One region of the Arthrobacter sp. Y3223065 genome, then DNA from elsewhere that is predicted to be linked to it. Evidence: predicted binding sites of a transcription regulator. Region 1 holds the regulator's gene; the other holds the start of a gene.

Region 1 (7,134 bases):
GCCACCAGGTAACTGATGGTGGCGCCGTCGTCGCGGCGTTCTGAAAAGTAGCCGGCGGCACACTCGGCCATTTCCTGGCCCAGGGCGGACAGCCTGAAGCTCGGCAGCCTGCCGTAAAGCACGCGGTCGGGGTTGTGGACCTCGCCGTGGCGGAGCAGGTGGACGGTAGCTTCGGGCATGGGTACAAGTGTCTCAAACCGCCGGTGTTTGCCCAAAAGCCCCGGCATACCGCCGGCGGGCGTGCACCTCCGGCGGCTTGGCTGGCGGGGGCTGGCCGCGGGGCGGGCCGAGGCGGGCCGAGGCGGGCCGGGGCGGGCCGCGAGGCTGAAAATCATCCTTCAGGCCGACCGACACGGCGCAGGCCTGCATTGTAGTGTTGCATTAACAGCTGCCAAGCACCTCTGCGGCCGGCGCGCAGGCTGGCCGGCGCAGACGTGCGACCCGTGTGGATGAGATGAAAAGGAACCGGCCATGAGCACCCCAGAAAACGAACCGAACCAGCCCGGTGACGGGGAAGGCCGGCCCGGAGGCCAGGAGCAGCCCCGGTACGGGCAGAACCTGCCGCAGTACGGCCAGAACGCGCCCCAGCAGCCCGGCTCGGATCAGCCTCCGTACGGGCAAAACGCCCCCCAGTACGGACAGTACGGGCAGAACCCGCCGCAGTACGGACAGCCCGGACAGCAGCCCTACGGGCAGGGCCAGCAGGGCCAGTCCCCGTACGGTCAGCAGTACGGGCAACAGCCTTACGGCTACCAGAGCGCCGTGCCCGGCCAGTACGGCTACCCCGGCGGGCAGGCGCAGGCCACCGCCAAGCCCACGGCGCCGCGCGAAGTCATGATCGCCTTCTGGCTGATCATCGCTGCCGCCGTGCTGACCGCCATCGAAATGCTGACCGAACTGGCGAACCTGGACGGCACCATGGCGATGGTGCTCAACGACCCGGCGGTCCGCGAAGCCCTGGGCGAGCAGGGCGGCCAGTTCACCGACGCGGAGCTGGCGGAGATGATGAGCGGCACTGCAGGAGTGTTTATCGTCATCACCGCGGTGATCGCCGTCGGGCTGTACCTGATGGTGGCCTTCGGCGTGAAGGCAGGCAAGAACTGGGCCAGGATCACCGGCACGGTATTCGCTGCGCTGTCGCTGTTCGGACTTTTCAACATCTGGTTCGGCACCTTGTCGGTGCTGCTGGGCATCGCGGCGATCGTGCTGCTGTTCATGCCGGCGTCGAACAGGTTCTTCCAGGCCACCAAAGCGCACAAGTTCGGCATCTACGGCCGCTGAGCAGAGCGGTTCCGGCCGTTTGACGGCCGCTTGACGTCCGCCGGCGGCGGGGCGCCGCTGCTCAGCTATGCTCCGTCGCCTGCGCCCGTTGCGCGTGGTAGGCCAGGATCTGCAGTTCGGTGGCCATGTCCACCTTGCGCAGCTGCACGGATGGCGGGACCTGCAGCACCGCGGGCGCAAAGCTGAGAATGCTCGTCACGCCGGCTTCGACGAGCCGGTCGCAGAGTCCCTGCGCCGCGCCCGCTGGCACGGCCAGGACCGCCATGTTGGCGCCGGTTTGCCGCAGGACGGGTTCCAGGTCAGCGATCGGGCTGACGCGCATCCCAGCGACCTCCGACCCGATAACCTGCGGGTCTGCGTCGAAGAGCGCCACGACCCCGAAGCCCTTGGTGGTAAATCCGGAGTAGCCGGCCAACGCCCTGCCCAGGTTGCCGATGCCGACGATCGCGACTTTCCAGTCCTGGGTGAGCCCCAGAGCCGCGGCAATCTCCTGGCCGACCAGCCGTACGTCGTAGCCCACGCCGCGGGTGCCGAACGAGCCGAGGTAGGAGAGGTCCTTGCGCAGGGTGGGCGGGCTGACGCCGGCGGATTCGGCCAATTGCTCGGACGATATGCGTTCCGTGCCTTCAGACACCAGCGAATTCAGGGCCCGGAGGTAGATGGTCAGGCGTGCGAGGGCGGCCGGCGGGATCTCGTTGCCGGATGGCCTGGCCGCCTCGGTATCCGGGAGGTGGGTCACTGTTGTCGCTCCGATGCCTGCTGCGGGGCTCCGATCCTGCTGTGTCCAGCCGGTCCGGGTCCTGGGTGCCGCCGGCGGCTGTCCAACCGCAGGCTAGTGTCCCCCCAAGATTAAGCTGCCCCGCGCCGCTCTCCAACTCCGATGACGCGGGCCTGTCGGCCTCGAACTACTGTGTGAGCAGCCGTCTCAGCCGGTCCGGATCAATGTGCCAGAAGTCCCGCTGGACGCCGTCGATCATGACCACGGGGATCTCTTCGGCGAAGCGCCGCTCCAACTCGGGGTCCTCGAGGATGTTCTTCTCCTCCCAGGCGAGACCGAGCTCCCCCGCAACACTCCCGACAGTCTCTCGTGCCGCCTGGCACAGATGGCAGCCGGGTTTGGTCAGCAGCACCAGTTCGTGCGCGCGGCCGGCGTCGGATCCACTCATGCCTTCCACGGTAGCCGCCACCGGCGGCGAACGGACAATTCCCGGACAATTCCCGGCGCCTCGTTAGACTCGAAGCATGCCCAAGACCGCCGCCGGCCATGCACAGCGCGCCTCGGTCTCCGCCGACCCGGGGACGGAAGCGGCATTTTTCGACGTCGACAACACCCTGATGCGCGGGGCCAGCCTGTTCCACGTGGCCCGCAAGATGTACCAGCGCGGCGCCTTCCGGATGCGCGACGCTGCCGGCTTCGGCTTCAAACAGGCCCGCTTCCTGATGCGGGGAGAAAACCTCAAGGACATCCAGTCCATCCGTGACACGGCGCTGGCCCTGGCCACCGGCCTGATGAGCGACGACGTCAAACAACTGGGCGACGAGGTCTACGACGAAGTCATCGCCTCCAAGATCTGGCCCGGAACCAGGGCGCTGGCGGACCAGCACCTGCGGGTGGGCCGCAAGGTCTGGCTGGTGACGGCCACGCCGGTCGAAGTGGCCGCCGTCATCGCGGACCGGCTTGGCCTGACCGGCGCCTTGGGCACGGTGGGCGAAATCGAAGACGGTGCCTACACCGGACGGCTCATCGGGGACATCCTGCACGGGCCGGCCAAGGCTGTTGCGGTCGAGGAGCTGGCCATCCGCCAGGGCCTGGACCTCGCGCGCTGCTGGGCCTACAGCGACTCATACAACGACGTCCCACTGCTGACCCTGGTGGGCAACCCGGTGGGCATCAACCCGGACATGAGGCTGCGCCGGCACGCCCGGCAGAACAACTGGCCGGTCTATGACTTCAGGAGCGGCCGGCGGGCGGCCACGGTGGGCCTGAAGGCCGCCACGGGGGCCGGCGCGGCCTACGGGCTCTGGCGCGGCGTCAATTGGTTCCGCCGGCCGGCGGCGTAACGGCCGGCACAGCCCGTCCCGCCCCAACCCACGCCCAACCCGCCGAACGGCATGAACGGGCCGGTTAACGGCACAAGGCCCGCCAGTTTCCTGGCGGACCTTGGAAGCTTGGGAACCGGTTGTCGGTCCTACTTCTTGTTGCGGCGCTGGTGACGGGTCTTGCGAAGCAGCTTACGGTGCTTCTTCTTGGCCATACGCTTGCGGCGCTTCTTAATAACTGAACCCACGAGTCCCTCATTCACTGATAGTTTCGCAAGCTGCCGGCGCCCGGCGGGGCACACGCCAACTCACGGTTTTCGACGATGACGTAAAACGTTCCTTAACAGGGTACCGCCTCTGCGCCCCCGGCATTGACCGCCGGCTAGCAGCAGGCCCGCACCGGAGCGTCAGGCGGTCCCGGTCTCCCGGTCGATCACGGCGCCGCGCAGGTACTCCTCCACGGCTGATTCGGGCACCCGGTAGGAACGTCCGAAGCGCACGGCGGGCATCTCGCCCGAATGCACCAAGCGGTAAACGGTCATCTTGGACACGCGCATGACTGCGGCCACTTCCGACACCGTCAAGAAGCGCACACTCGAGAAATTATTCTCGTCAGCCATTACGCACTGTTCCTTTACTGTAAGCAACACCGGCGGCGTGCCGCCTTGCCCCGCCCCAACAACCGTCTTCCTAGATACTTTAGAGGCTGTTGTGGCAAAAGTGAAAGTGCACACTGTAGCTTAAGCGTTTTAACCAAGCACGGGCTTTCGCCCTCATGCCGCTTTCGGGGCGCGATGTCGGGCGGCCGATGCAAGCTGGGCCAGCACGTCGGCCGTCACGTCCCATTCCATGCAGGCATCCGTGACGCTCTGCCCGTACACCAACGCCCGTCCGCCGGCGTCTTGGGACACCTCCAGTTTCTGTGCCCCGCCCACCAGGAAGCTCTCCAGCATCAGGCCGGCGATGGCGCTGCCGCCTGCTTCGACCTGCGCGGCAATCTCCAGAGCCACCTCGGCCTGGCGGTGGTGGCTCTTGCCGCTGTTGGCGTGACTGGCGTCCACGATCAGCCGCGGATTCAGACCGGCTTTCGCCAGCGCCCCGGAGGCCGCCGCAACCTGGTCGGCTCCGTAGTTCGGGCCGCTCGCGCCGCCGCGCAGGATCACGTGGGTGTCGGGATTGCCGTTGGTGGACACGAGCGCGGCACGCCCCTCCCCGTCGATCCCCAGGAACACCTGTGCCGCGGACGCGGCGTGGCAGGCGTCGAGCGCGACCTGCAGCCCGCCGTCGGTGCCGTTCTTGAAACCCACCGGCATGGAGAGTCCGGACACCAACTGGCGGTGGATCTGGCTCTCGGTGGTGCGCGCGCCGATCGCGCCCCAGCTGACCAGGTCCGCCAGGTATTGCGGGCTGATCGGTTCCAGGAACTCCGTGGCCACCGGCAGGCCGAGCTCCGCCACGTCCAGCAGGAAGGTCCGCGCCAGCCGCAGGCCGGCGGCGATGTCATGGGAGCCGTCCAGCCGCGGGTCGTTGATCAGCCCCTTCCAGCCCACGGTGGTGCGCGGCTTCTCGAAGTACGTGCGCATCACGATCAGCAGCTCTTCGCGGTGTTCCCGCGCAACCTGCGCCAGGCGGCGCGCGTAGTCCAGGCCTGCCGCGGTGTCGTGGATCGAGCATGGCCCGACGATCACGAGGAGCCGGTCGTCCACCCCGTCCATGACGGCACGGATCTCCTCGCGGCCGCGGGCGACGACGGCGGCGGCTTCGGCGGTCAGGGGCTGTTCCTGCAACACGTCGCCGGGCGACGGCAGCGGGCTGAAGCCACCCACCCGCAGGTTGTTCGTGCTGCGCGGCGAGGCCGGGGCGGCCGCTTCGACCTCCGCGACGCCGTGGCCCGGCGTCGGCGCTTCGGTTTCCAGGAGGTGGTTGGCTGCTGCATTCATTGTCGGTGTCCCGTCTGTTGGCGGCGGGACTTTGTTACAGAACCCGCCGGAGAAATGGCGAAGGGCAGAGAATCATCTCTGCCCTGTTGGCTCTGAAGGTCGGTATGCGTAGGCGCTAAGCGGTTACGTCAGGCCCCTCCAGAGCCAACGCAAAATACGCATACCAACGAGTCGTCATACCCGGAACTCTACGCGGGATCGGCGGGAGAGGGAAAACGCGCGCCGGGACATGACAGATTATGACGACGTCGGGGCGCCGGCTCCCGCGGCGGCAGCGCCAGCCCGACGGCGGGGCGCCGGCTGCAGCGCAGCGTCGGCTGCGGCGCCCGCGGAGGCAGCGCCAGCCGGACGGCGCAGCGCCGGTTCCCGCGGCGGCTGAGGCCGGAGGTGCGGGAAGGGTGGCGTCCCCGGAGCGCGCTCAGGCCAGGCCGGCCAGGACATCAATGCCGAAGACGGGCTCCCGGTCCAGCGGTCGGATGTCCGCGATCCCCTGCGGTTCCAGTGCGGCAGCCAGCGACCGTTGGAACCGCGGGACGTTCATGCCGAGTCCGCCGCCGAGCACCACCGGGCCGCTCATGCCCAGCCGCCGGGAGACCAGGGCAATCTGGCCGGCCAGGTCCGCCGCGGCGCGGTCGACGATCGCCCCCGCCGGCGGGTCGCCTTCGTCGGCGGCGGCCACCACCAGGCGGGACTTGCCCGCCCAGAACCGCCGGTCGGTTTTCGGTGAGTGGAACAGCGCGATCAGTTCCACCGGGTCCTGCAGCCCGCAGTCGTCCAGCAACAAGTCCGTGAGCCGGTCCCGTGGCAGGCCCGCATCCAGGCGGGAGAGTACGTGCCGCACTGCTTCCCGCCCCAGCCAGTAGCCGCTGCCCTCATCGCCCAACAGGTGCCCCCAGCCGCCGGCGCGGGCCTCAAGTCCGGCCTCGTTGATGCCCCAAACCGACGATCCGGTGCCGGCCACCACGCCGATCCCCGTGCGGAGGTGGCCGGCGGCCAGCACCAGGCGGGTGTCGTGGACTACGTGGACGTCCGCCCCGGGTACCAGCGGGGCGATCAGCGCGCGCAACGCCGCGGCATCGCCCTCGGTGTCGATCCCGCCCGCCCCTGCGTAGACCGCGGTGATCCCGGCCGCCCCAAGCCGGCCGAAGACTTCGGACAGGGCCGCGGCGGCCTGGGCGGGGCTGGCGTTCTGGACGTTCGCGCTGCCCGCCGTCGCTTCCGCATCCAGCAAACCGTCGTCCAGCCGGATGCCGTGCGTCTTGCTGCCGCCGATATCCAGCCCGATGAGTCTTTGCACCATGGAGTGAGCTTACTTGGGGCGTCCCGCAGCCGGCGGCCTGACCGGCACGTCCGCGGGCCAGTGGACACCGCGGGGACAACCCCGTGCGCACCAAAACGAGACGGTGCCCGCCGGGGCGGGCACCGTCGTCGTGATCAGTGCTTTGGCTGTGTCCGCTGCCTTAGATGAGGCCCAGGGCGAGCATGGCGTCAGCGACCTTCTTGAAGCCGGAGATGTTCGCGCCCGCCACGTAATTGCCGGGCATGCCGTATTCCTCGGCCGTCTCGGCGCAGCGGTCGTGGATGCCGACCATGATTTCGGTCAGGCGCTGCTCGGTATAGTCAAAGCTCCAGGCGTCGCGGCTGGCGTTCTGCTGCATCTCCAGGGCCGACGTGGCCACGCCGCCGGCGTTGGCTGCCTTGCCCGGACCGAAGAGCACACCTGCGTCCTGGAAGATGGAAGCTGCTTCGCTCGTGCAGGGCATGTTGGCGCCTTCGGCGACGGCGACCAACCCGGACTCCACCAGGCGGCGGGCTGATTTTTCATCCAGTTCGTTCTGCGTGGCGCACGGGAGCGCCACGGTGCAGTTGACGT
Region 2 (7,134 bases), on a different contig from region 1:
CCCGCTACTGTTAGCACGGGTGCGTGCATTTGCCCTGTCACTGCAGCGCCGGGAAGCGTCGCGGACCTGATGCACCAAGGCAGGTGCTGAAGTGTTGGAGCGAGCACTGTGAGACCGCGGTATTGCTGGCTGGTCATTTCGGAGTTGGGGGTACGGCACCCACTAGGACCTGACATGGTCTGCTGGTTCGAGTAGCCGGGACACGGTGTAGCCGATGACCAGGCCCCAAAAGGCCGCGTGGATGTTGAAGAGACTCAGGCCGGAGATGGTCACGACGAACGTCACCAGAGATCCCAAAGTGAAGGTGGTGGCGAAGGCGGCCACGAAGGCCTGCTGGAGTGCCCGCAGCATGGCGAGGCCGCCCAGGGCGAGGACAAATTCCTTGGGAGTTGCGAGCATCAGCCTGGTGAGGGTGGGAGCCAGGGCGGCGCAGGCCAAGGCAAGAACACCGTACGTAACGGCGGCCGTGTACTGGCGCTCCCTGGTTCCCGAAGAAGTCAATAACGCGTTGGTGGGCCCGGTCACGCACGCCGATACCGCACCGAATGCGGCATTGAGCACGGAGAAAGCGCCGGAGGCAATAGCAAAAACGTTGACGGGCGGCTGGTGATTGGCAGTGCGGAGAACGGCAATGCCCTGGCCATTCTGAACGAACAGCACTGTGAGCGCCAGGGGAGCAACCAGCTCGAGCTGGGCTGCCCATGTGAACTCGGGAGGGGTGAAAATCGGGGCGGCCAGGAGCGGCCCGGCTTCTCCGGGGGTGAACTGGCCACTTGCCGCCACAGCCAGGCACCCTGCGACAAGGGTGCCGAGTACCGGCGGAAGGAACCTTCCTAGGGCGGGTACGGCGGTGAGGAGCAAGAATGCCACCACCATCGGTCCGGCTATTGCGGGATTCGCTTGGGTCGAAGCAACGATGTCTGTGCCGAACCTCAGGAACACGGCGGCAACCATCGCCATGACGATCGGCATCGGGGCCGCAGCCATGATCCTGCGAACCACGCCAGTGGTGCCCAGCGCGAGGATAAGCACACCTGAGGTGAAAAACGCTCCAACCACCTCCGCAAAGGACAGGTGCTGAAGTGACGGGCCTAGGAGCACCGTGCCGGGGATGGACCACGCGAAACCCAAGGGCTGGCGGTAGAGGAGTGACATGATTAGGGTCGCTGCGCCGCCGGAGAAAAGGATGCCAAACACCCAGGATGCGAGTTGCCCCTGGGTGAGTCCCCCCGCGGCACCGACGGCCAGGGTGACCGCGATGGGCCCGGAGGCTGTGAAGATGAGCCCGATTAGCCCGTTAACGGCGTAGGGCACGCTCACGTCGCGGAGGACCTGGCGAGGCCCTGCCGGGCGGAACTCCGGACGTTCCAGCAGAGGCTGGGGCGCCAGCGCCGCAGCGTGTGCCACATACGTCGTTAAGGGCGGGTTACGGCGGAATCGGGGCATTCTGGCTCCTGGCGGCATGGGCAAAAAAGACAGGCGCCCCAGAGTTTTGCATCCCCAGAGCGCCTTCGGTGCAGGGGCCATGGCCCCTGCACCGGTAATGAGCGGTGCTTGTTACTTGGTCTGGCCTTCCTTGGCGAGGACGTAGTCATAGACGACTTCCTCGCCAGTGCCGCCGTCCGTACGCGGCTGGGGGTCGAGCATCAGCTCAGGCTTGACTGCCGAAGCGATGTCGTCGGCATTGTGGGGGTCCCCGGGGAAGTACAGCTGCTGGGTGACAGACTGGAAGCCGGGCGCCGAAACCTTAATGTGGATGTGGGCTGGGCGCCATGCGTGCCAGCCTGCTGCACTGATCAGCTGACCGCAGGCCCCGTCCGTAGGGATTTGGTAAGGCGCAGGGCGCATCGTGTTGATTTCGAAGCGGCCATCGTCATCTGCCTTTACCGTGGCGCGGAAAAGCCACTCAGGCAGGCCCGGGGCGTACTGGGAGTAGAACCCGGCCGCGTCAGCGTGCCAGATCTCCACCTGCGCATTCCGGATGGGGTTGCCGGCCGTGTCTGTGAAGCGGCCGCTGAAGCGTAACGGGGTGCCCTCCTCATCGTCGCGCATCTGGACGGTGGCCGGAGATTCGAGTTCCGGGGAGCCGGGCACGTAGTAGGGGCCTTCGATGGTGCCCACGGTGCCGGGACGGTCCTGTGAATTGACGTCCTCCACAGTGTGCTCGAGCCACACGTCGAGGAACAGGGGCCACTCCCCGTCCGTGCCCACCTTGATCAGCCAAGCTTTGAGCGCGTTGTACTCCTCATAGGTGACCTGGTGCTCGACGACGATGTCGTTGGCGGCCCTGATCAGCGCCCCCGCCAGGAGGCTCACTCTTTCCTTCGGCACATCCAGCTGCGCGAGCTTGCCTGAGGTGGCGAAGCGCTCGGTCGCCTTTGAGCCGGCCTCAACGGCAGTTCCCTCGTTCTCATTACGGGTATCCGCTTGGGTCTCAGTCATGGTGGTATTCACCTTCCTCATCAGATAGGGGACAGGAAGGGTTCCTGCACCCGCCGCGTAGCGCAGGCGGAGCATGCACCTGCGGCGACGCGGCATCACGTGACGTCTGTCTCATCGTAGGCTTGGCATAAGGACGCTACAAATATTGATTTGGGTAGTTTTTTGTCATTATCGATACATAAATGCACCCTTGGTCGACCCTAGGTGTTTGCCTGATGTGAGGACAGTCACGAGGCGCAAGAATTGGCTGACAACGTCCGCCGCAGGCGCCTCAGCCTCGCCCCGGATCTCCGCCCATCCGTCCAGCACTCTCCAATGGAGGAGCACGCCATGACCGAGAACCTGACCCATGTCCGCGAGGTCCTTGCCGACGCTGTAATCGACGACCGTGAGAACGGCGTCATCCGGGCCAAGCGCGAAATCTTCACTGACCAGGACATTTTTGAACTGGAAATGAAACACATCTTCGAGGGGAACTGGGTTTACCTTGCCCACGAGTCCCAGATTCCCAACGTGGGGGACTACTTCACCACCTACATCGGTCGCACTCCCGTGGTGATTACCCGTGACAAGGACGAAAACCTCAACTGCATCGTTAACGCCTGTTCGCACCGCGGTGCGATGCTGTGCCGCCGCAAGACGGACAACCGCACCACGTTTACCTGCCCGTTCCACGGCTGGACGTTTAAGAACTCCGGGGAGTTGCTGAAGGTAAAAGACTCGCGCAATGCCGGCTACCCGGAGACCTTCAATAAAGAAGGCTCCCACGATCTCACCAAAGTCGCCCGCTTCGAGTCCTACCGCGGCTTCCTCTTCGGCTCCTTGAAAGCTGACGTCCTCCCGCTCGAAGAGCACTTGGGCGACGCCACCAAAGTAATCGACTCCATCGTGGACCAGTCCCCGGAGGGCCTGGAGGTGCTGCGCGGGTCGTCCACCTACACCTATGACGGCAACTGGAAGGTGCAGGCGGAGAACGGGGCCGACGGTTACCACGTCACAGCCGTGCACTGGAACTACGCTGCCACCACCGCCCGCCGCAGCGCCGGCGACTCCGCCAACAAGACCAAGGCCATGGACGCCGGCAAATGGGGCAAGGTCAAGGGCGGTTTCTATTCCTACGACCACGGCCACCTGCTGCTCTGGCAGGAATGGACCAACCCGGAGGATCGCCCGCTCTGGGACCGTCGCGACGAGCTGTGCGCGAAGTACGGCGAGGAGATGGCCAACTTCATGATCAACATCTCCCGGAACCTCTGCCTGTACCCGAATGTTTACATCATGGACCAGTTCTCCTCGCAGATCCGCCACTTCCGCCCCATCTCGGCGGACCAGACCGAGGTCACGATCTACTGCATAGCCCCCAAGGGCGAATCCCAAGAGAACCGGTCCAAGCGCATCCGCCAGTACGAGGACTTCTTCAACGCCACCGGCATGGCCACTCCCGACGACCTTGAGGAATTCAGGTCCTGCAACAAGACCTACTGGGCCACTGCAGCACCTTGGAACGACATGACCCGTGGCTCCACCCATGAGATCGCCGGCCCCGACGAACAGGCGCGGGCGCTGGGCATGTCCAGGGTGATCGCCTCCGGCGTGCGCACAGAGGATGAAGGACTGTACCCGATCCAGCACGGGTACTGGAAGGAAGTCATGGACCGGGCCCTGAAAGAGGAGGAGCGCTCCGCCCTGGACGCAGTTCCCGTCACCGCCTGACCAGCCCACGTGGAGCCAGAAAGAGTGGATAACACTATGACCAACCCGACCCAAACCGCCACGGCACTCAAGACCGCCGAGGAGATTGCCACGCTCGAAACCGTCCGGGCCTTCCTGTACAAGGAAGCACGCCTGCTGGATGACCGCCAGTTCGACGAGTGGCTCGAGTGCTACCACCCGGACTCCGAATTCTGGATGCCTGCGTGGGACGTCGACGACCGGCTCACCCAGGATCCGCAGAACGAAATCTCCCTTATCTATTACGACAACCGCGGCGGTATCGAGGACCGCGTGTTCCGGATCAAGACGGACCGGTCCTCTGCCACCTCACTGCCGGAGCCGCGCACCGGCCACAACATCACTGATATCGAAATCCTGGAGCACGACCGCGGCCGGGTGCAGGTGCGCTTCAACTGGTTCACCCTGTACTTCCGCTACAACACAACGGATACGTACTTCGGAACCAGCTACTACACGATCGATCTCTGTGCCGAGGAGCCAGTGATTCTGAAGAAGAAGGTCGTCCTGAAGAACGACTACATCCACCACGTGGTGGATGTCTACATGATCTGAGGGCCGCGCCGGTGCCGGCACCGGCCGGGCGCCGGCCCCGACTGGTTCGCAAGCTGTGCCCAACGTTCACACAACAACTTTCCCGGGTAGCGACGACGCGCCCGCTCAGACAGGAGGAATCATGGGCCACGAGGTAGCCCTCAGCTTCGAGGACGGCGTAACCAAAGTCATTAAGGTCGGCGACTACGAAACAGTCATGGACGCCGCGTACAAGGCACGCATCAACATCCCGTCAGATTGCCGTGACGGTGCCTGTGGCACCTGCAAGGCATTCTGCGATTCCGGCTCCTTCGACCCGGGGGACTACATTGACGACGCGATGACCGAAGAGGAGCTCGAAAAGGGCTATCTGCTTACATGCCAGGCTGTGCCGGAGTCAGACCTGGCCATCCAGATCCCTGCCACGTCGGAATCCGCGAAAACGGCCGCCACCACCTTCACCTCAACCATAAAGGAACTCAACAAGCACTCGGATAGCACAGTGTCCTTCACCCTCGAGGTGCAGAACCGGGACGCGCTGGCCTTCCTTCCGGGCCAGTACGTCAACCTCAAGGTCCCTGGAACTGACGCCGAACGCTCCTATTCCTTTAGCAGCGGCCCCGAGGTGCAGGACGCGTCCTTCATGGTGCGGGTGACTCCGCAGGCGCAATGTCGGAGTACCTACGCGACAGGGCGGCAGTGGGCGACACCATCGAATTCACGGGCACTTACGGCTCATTCTTCCTGCGTGAGCCTAAGCGCCCCCTGCTGCTCCTGGCAGGCGGCACGGGCCTGGCCCCGCTGCTGTCAATGCTCGAGAAGCTCTCCAGCAATCCGCCTGCCACCCCGGTCCATCTCATCTACGGCCTAACCCGGGAGGCAGATATCGTCGGCTTGGACTGGCTGCGGGAGTACGAGGCGAAGCTACCGGGATTCACTTGGGATTACATTGCCTCCGAACCTGGCACCTCCGCCCCCCACACGGGCTATGTCACCCAGATCATCGAGCCCGCCCACCTCAATGAGGGCGATGTAGACATCTACCTGTGCGGCCCGCCCCCCATGGTCAATGCTGTCTCTAAGTGGCTGGACGCCGAAGGCATCCAGCCTGCCAACTTCTACTTCGAGCGGTTCGCCCCGAAGGAGACCACCGGCGGCGATGCCGAGACGGGCGCACCAGCACCCGCCGAGAAGATCGAGACCGAGGGCGACACGATGAGCCGCGGCGAGGCCGTCTCTTCCCTGGAGACCGGCCGTGTGAATTTCCGCAAGGAGGACAGTTTCGCCCAGCTGGATGCCCGCATGGGTTTGGAGCTTGCAGTAAGCGAGCTGATGCTGGGCCGGCTCAGCGAGGAGCAGCTACGCCAGTTCCGGCGGCTCGCCGAGGCGACAACACGCTCAATCGATGCAGGGGCCATCAAGGAACCGGAGGAGTTCGCGCGCACCAACGAGGAGTTCCACGAATACCTCTTCATGATCTGCGATAACCCCATGCTTCTCGAGTCCTACCGCCGGCTCGACGTCCACGCCCAGATGGCCGCGGCGCTAGAAGAAGGATCCCGGATTTTCAACCGGGTCACCCAGGACCACCTTGACATCGTCGACGCCTTCGAGCGCCAGGACAGGGCGCGCCTGCGTGAGGTCATCACCGACCATGCACGTGACGCGAAGGAGACCATGGCCGGTGCGATCGACGCAAAGGCTGCCCGCTAATGGCAGCGCCATATGCGGGACAATTCCTTACCCCGGGCCGGTACTCCGGCAAGGTAGCCGTAGTGACAGGAGCCGCGCAAGGCATCGGCCAGAAGGTTGCCCAGCGCATCGGTGCCGAGGGCGGAGCTGTCGTCCTTGTGGACCGGGCCGAGCTCGTCCACGAGGTGGCAAGCGGTATCGATGAGGCCGCACAGGCTGCCGGTTCCGGAGGCTCGGCCACGTCCGTGACCGCTGACCTTGAGACCTTCGCGGGAGCGTGGCAGGCCGTGGAGGCGGCGGTCGCCGCCCACGGGCGGGTGGACGTGCTGGTAAACAACGTCGGTGGCACCATCTGGGCCCGCCCATACGAAGAATACGACGCAGACAAGATTGAGAAGGAAATCCGCCGCTCGCTCTTTCCCACCCTTTGGAGCTGCCGGGCCGTGCTGCCAATAATGTTGGAGCAGGGATCGGGCACGATCGTCAACGTTTCCTCGGTGGCTACCCGCGGGCTGCACCGCGTGCCGTACGCGGCGGCGAAGGGCGGCGTCAATGCGTTGACCCAAGCGTTGGCGATGGAAGTTGCCGGGCGCGGCATCCGAGTGGTCGCGACCGCCCCGGGCGGTACCGAGGCGCCTCCCCGCCAGGTCAAGCGAGGGCCGGACGCCGAAACTGAGGTGGAAAAGGCCTGGTACCAGGTGATCGTCGACCAGACCGTGCAGTCCTCCTTCATGA

What was found. Region 1 encodes Rex, which represses fermentation and respiration genes when NADH is low (regulators of the CRP and FNR family bind a similar motif). Its sites were predicted from a motif close to CTTGTGAANNNNTTCACAAG; they were not measured.
Region 2: a site for Rex is predicted at 2,657-2,676, ahead of benA (benzoate 1,2-dioxygenase large subunit). Genes of this name have one in related genera too.

Annotation. Positions count from the first base shown of each region.
Region 1 is NZ_JBNHGC010000002.1:229,323-236,456, reverse strand. Features, by position in the region: gene AC5RUK_RS05990 (histidine phosphatase family protein) at 1-179, opposite strand, end outside; gene AC5RUK_RS05985 (hypothetical protein) at 472-1,281, shown strand; gene AC5RUK_RS05980 (redox-sensing transcriptional repressor Rex) at 1,343-2,020, opposite strand; gene AC5RUK_RS05975 (glutaredoxin family protein) at 2,187-2,447, opposite strand; gene AC5RUK_RS05970 (HAD family hydrolase) at 2,524-3,342, shown strand; gene AC5RUK_RS05965 (30S ribosomal protein bS22) at 3,471-3,569, opposite strand; gene AC5RUK_RS05960 (helix-turn-helix domain-containing protein) at 3,729-3,941, opposite strand; gene AC5RUK_RS05955 (3-deoxy-7-phosphoheptulonate synthase) at 4,095-5,261, opposite strand; gene AC5RUK_RS05950 (N-acetylglucosamine kinase) at 5,680-6,561, opposite strand; gene gdhA (NADP-specific glutamate dehydrogenase) at 6,722-7,134, opposite strand, start outside.
Region 2 is NZ_JBNHGC010000005.1:146,720-153,853, forward strand. Features, by position in the region: gene AC5RUK_RS14005 (benzoate/H(+) symporter BenE family transporter) at 163-1,446, opposite strand; gene catA (catechol 1,2-dioxygenase) at 1,558-2,442, opposite strand; gene benA (benzoate 1,2-dioxygenase large subunit) at 2,773-4,155, shown strand; gene benB (benzoate 1,2-dioxygenase small subunit) at 4,192-4,728, shown strand; partial or broken gene AC5RUK_RS14025 (2Fe-2S iron-sulfur cluster-binding protein) at 4,925-5,311, shown strand; gene AC5RUK_RS14030 (FCD domain-containing protein) at 5,377-6,420, shown strand; gene AC5RUK_RS14035 (1,6-dihydroxycyclohexa-2,4-diene-1-carboxylate dehydrogenase) at 6,420-7,134, shown strand, end outside.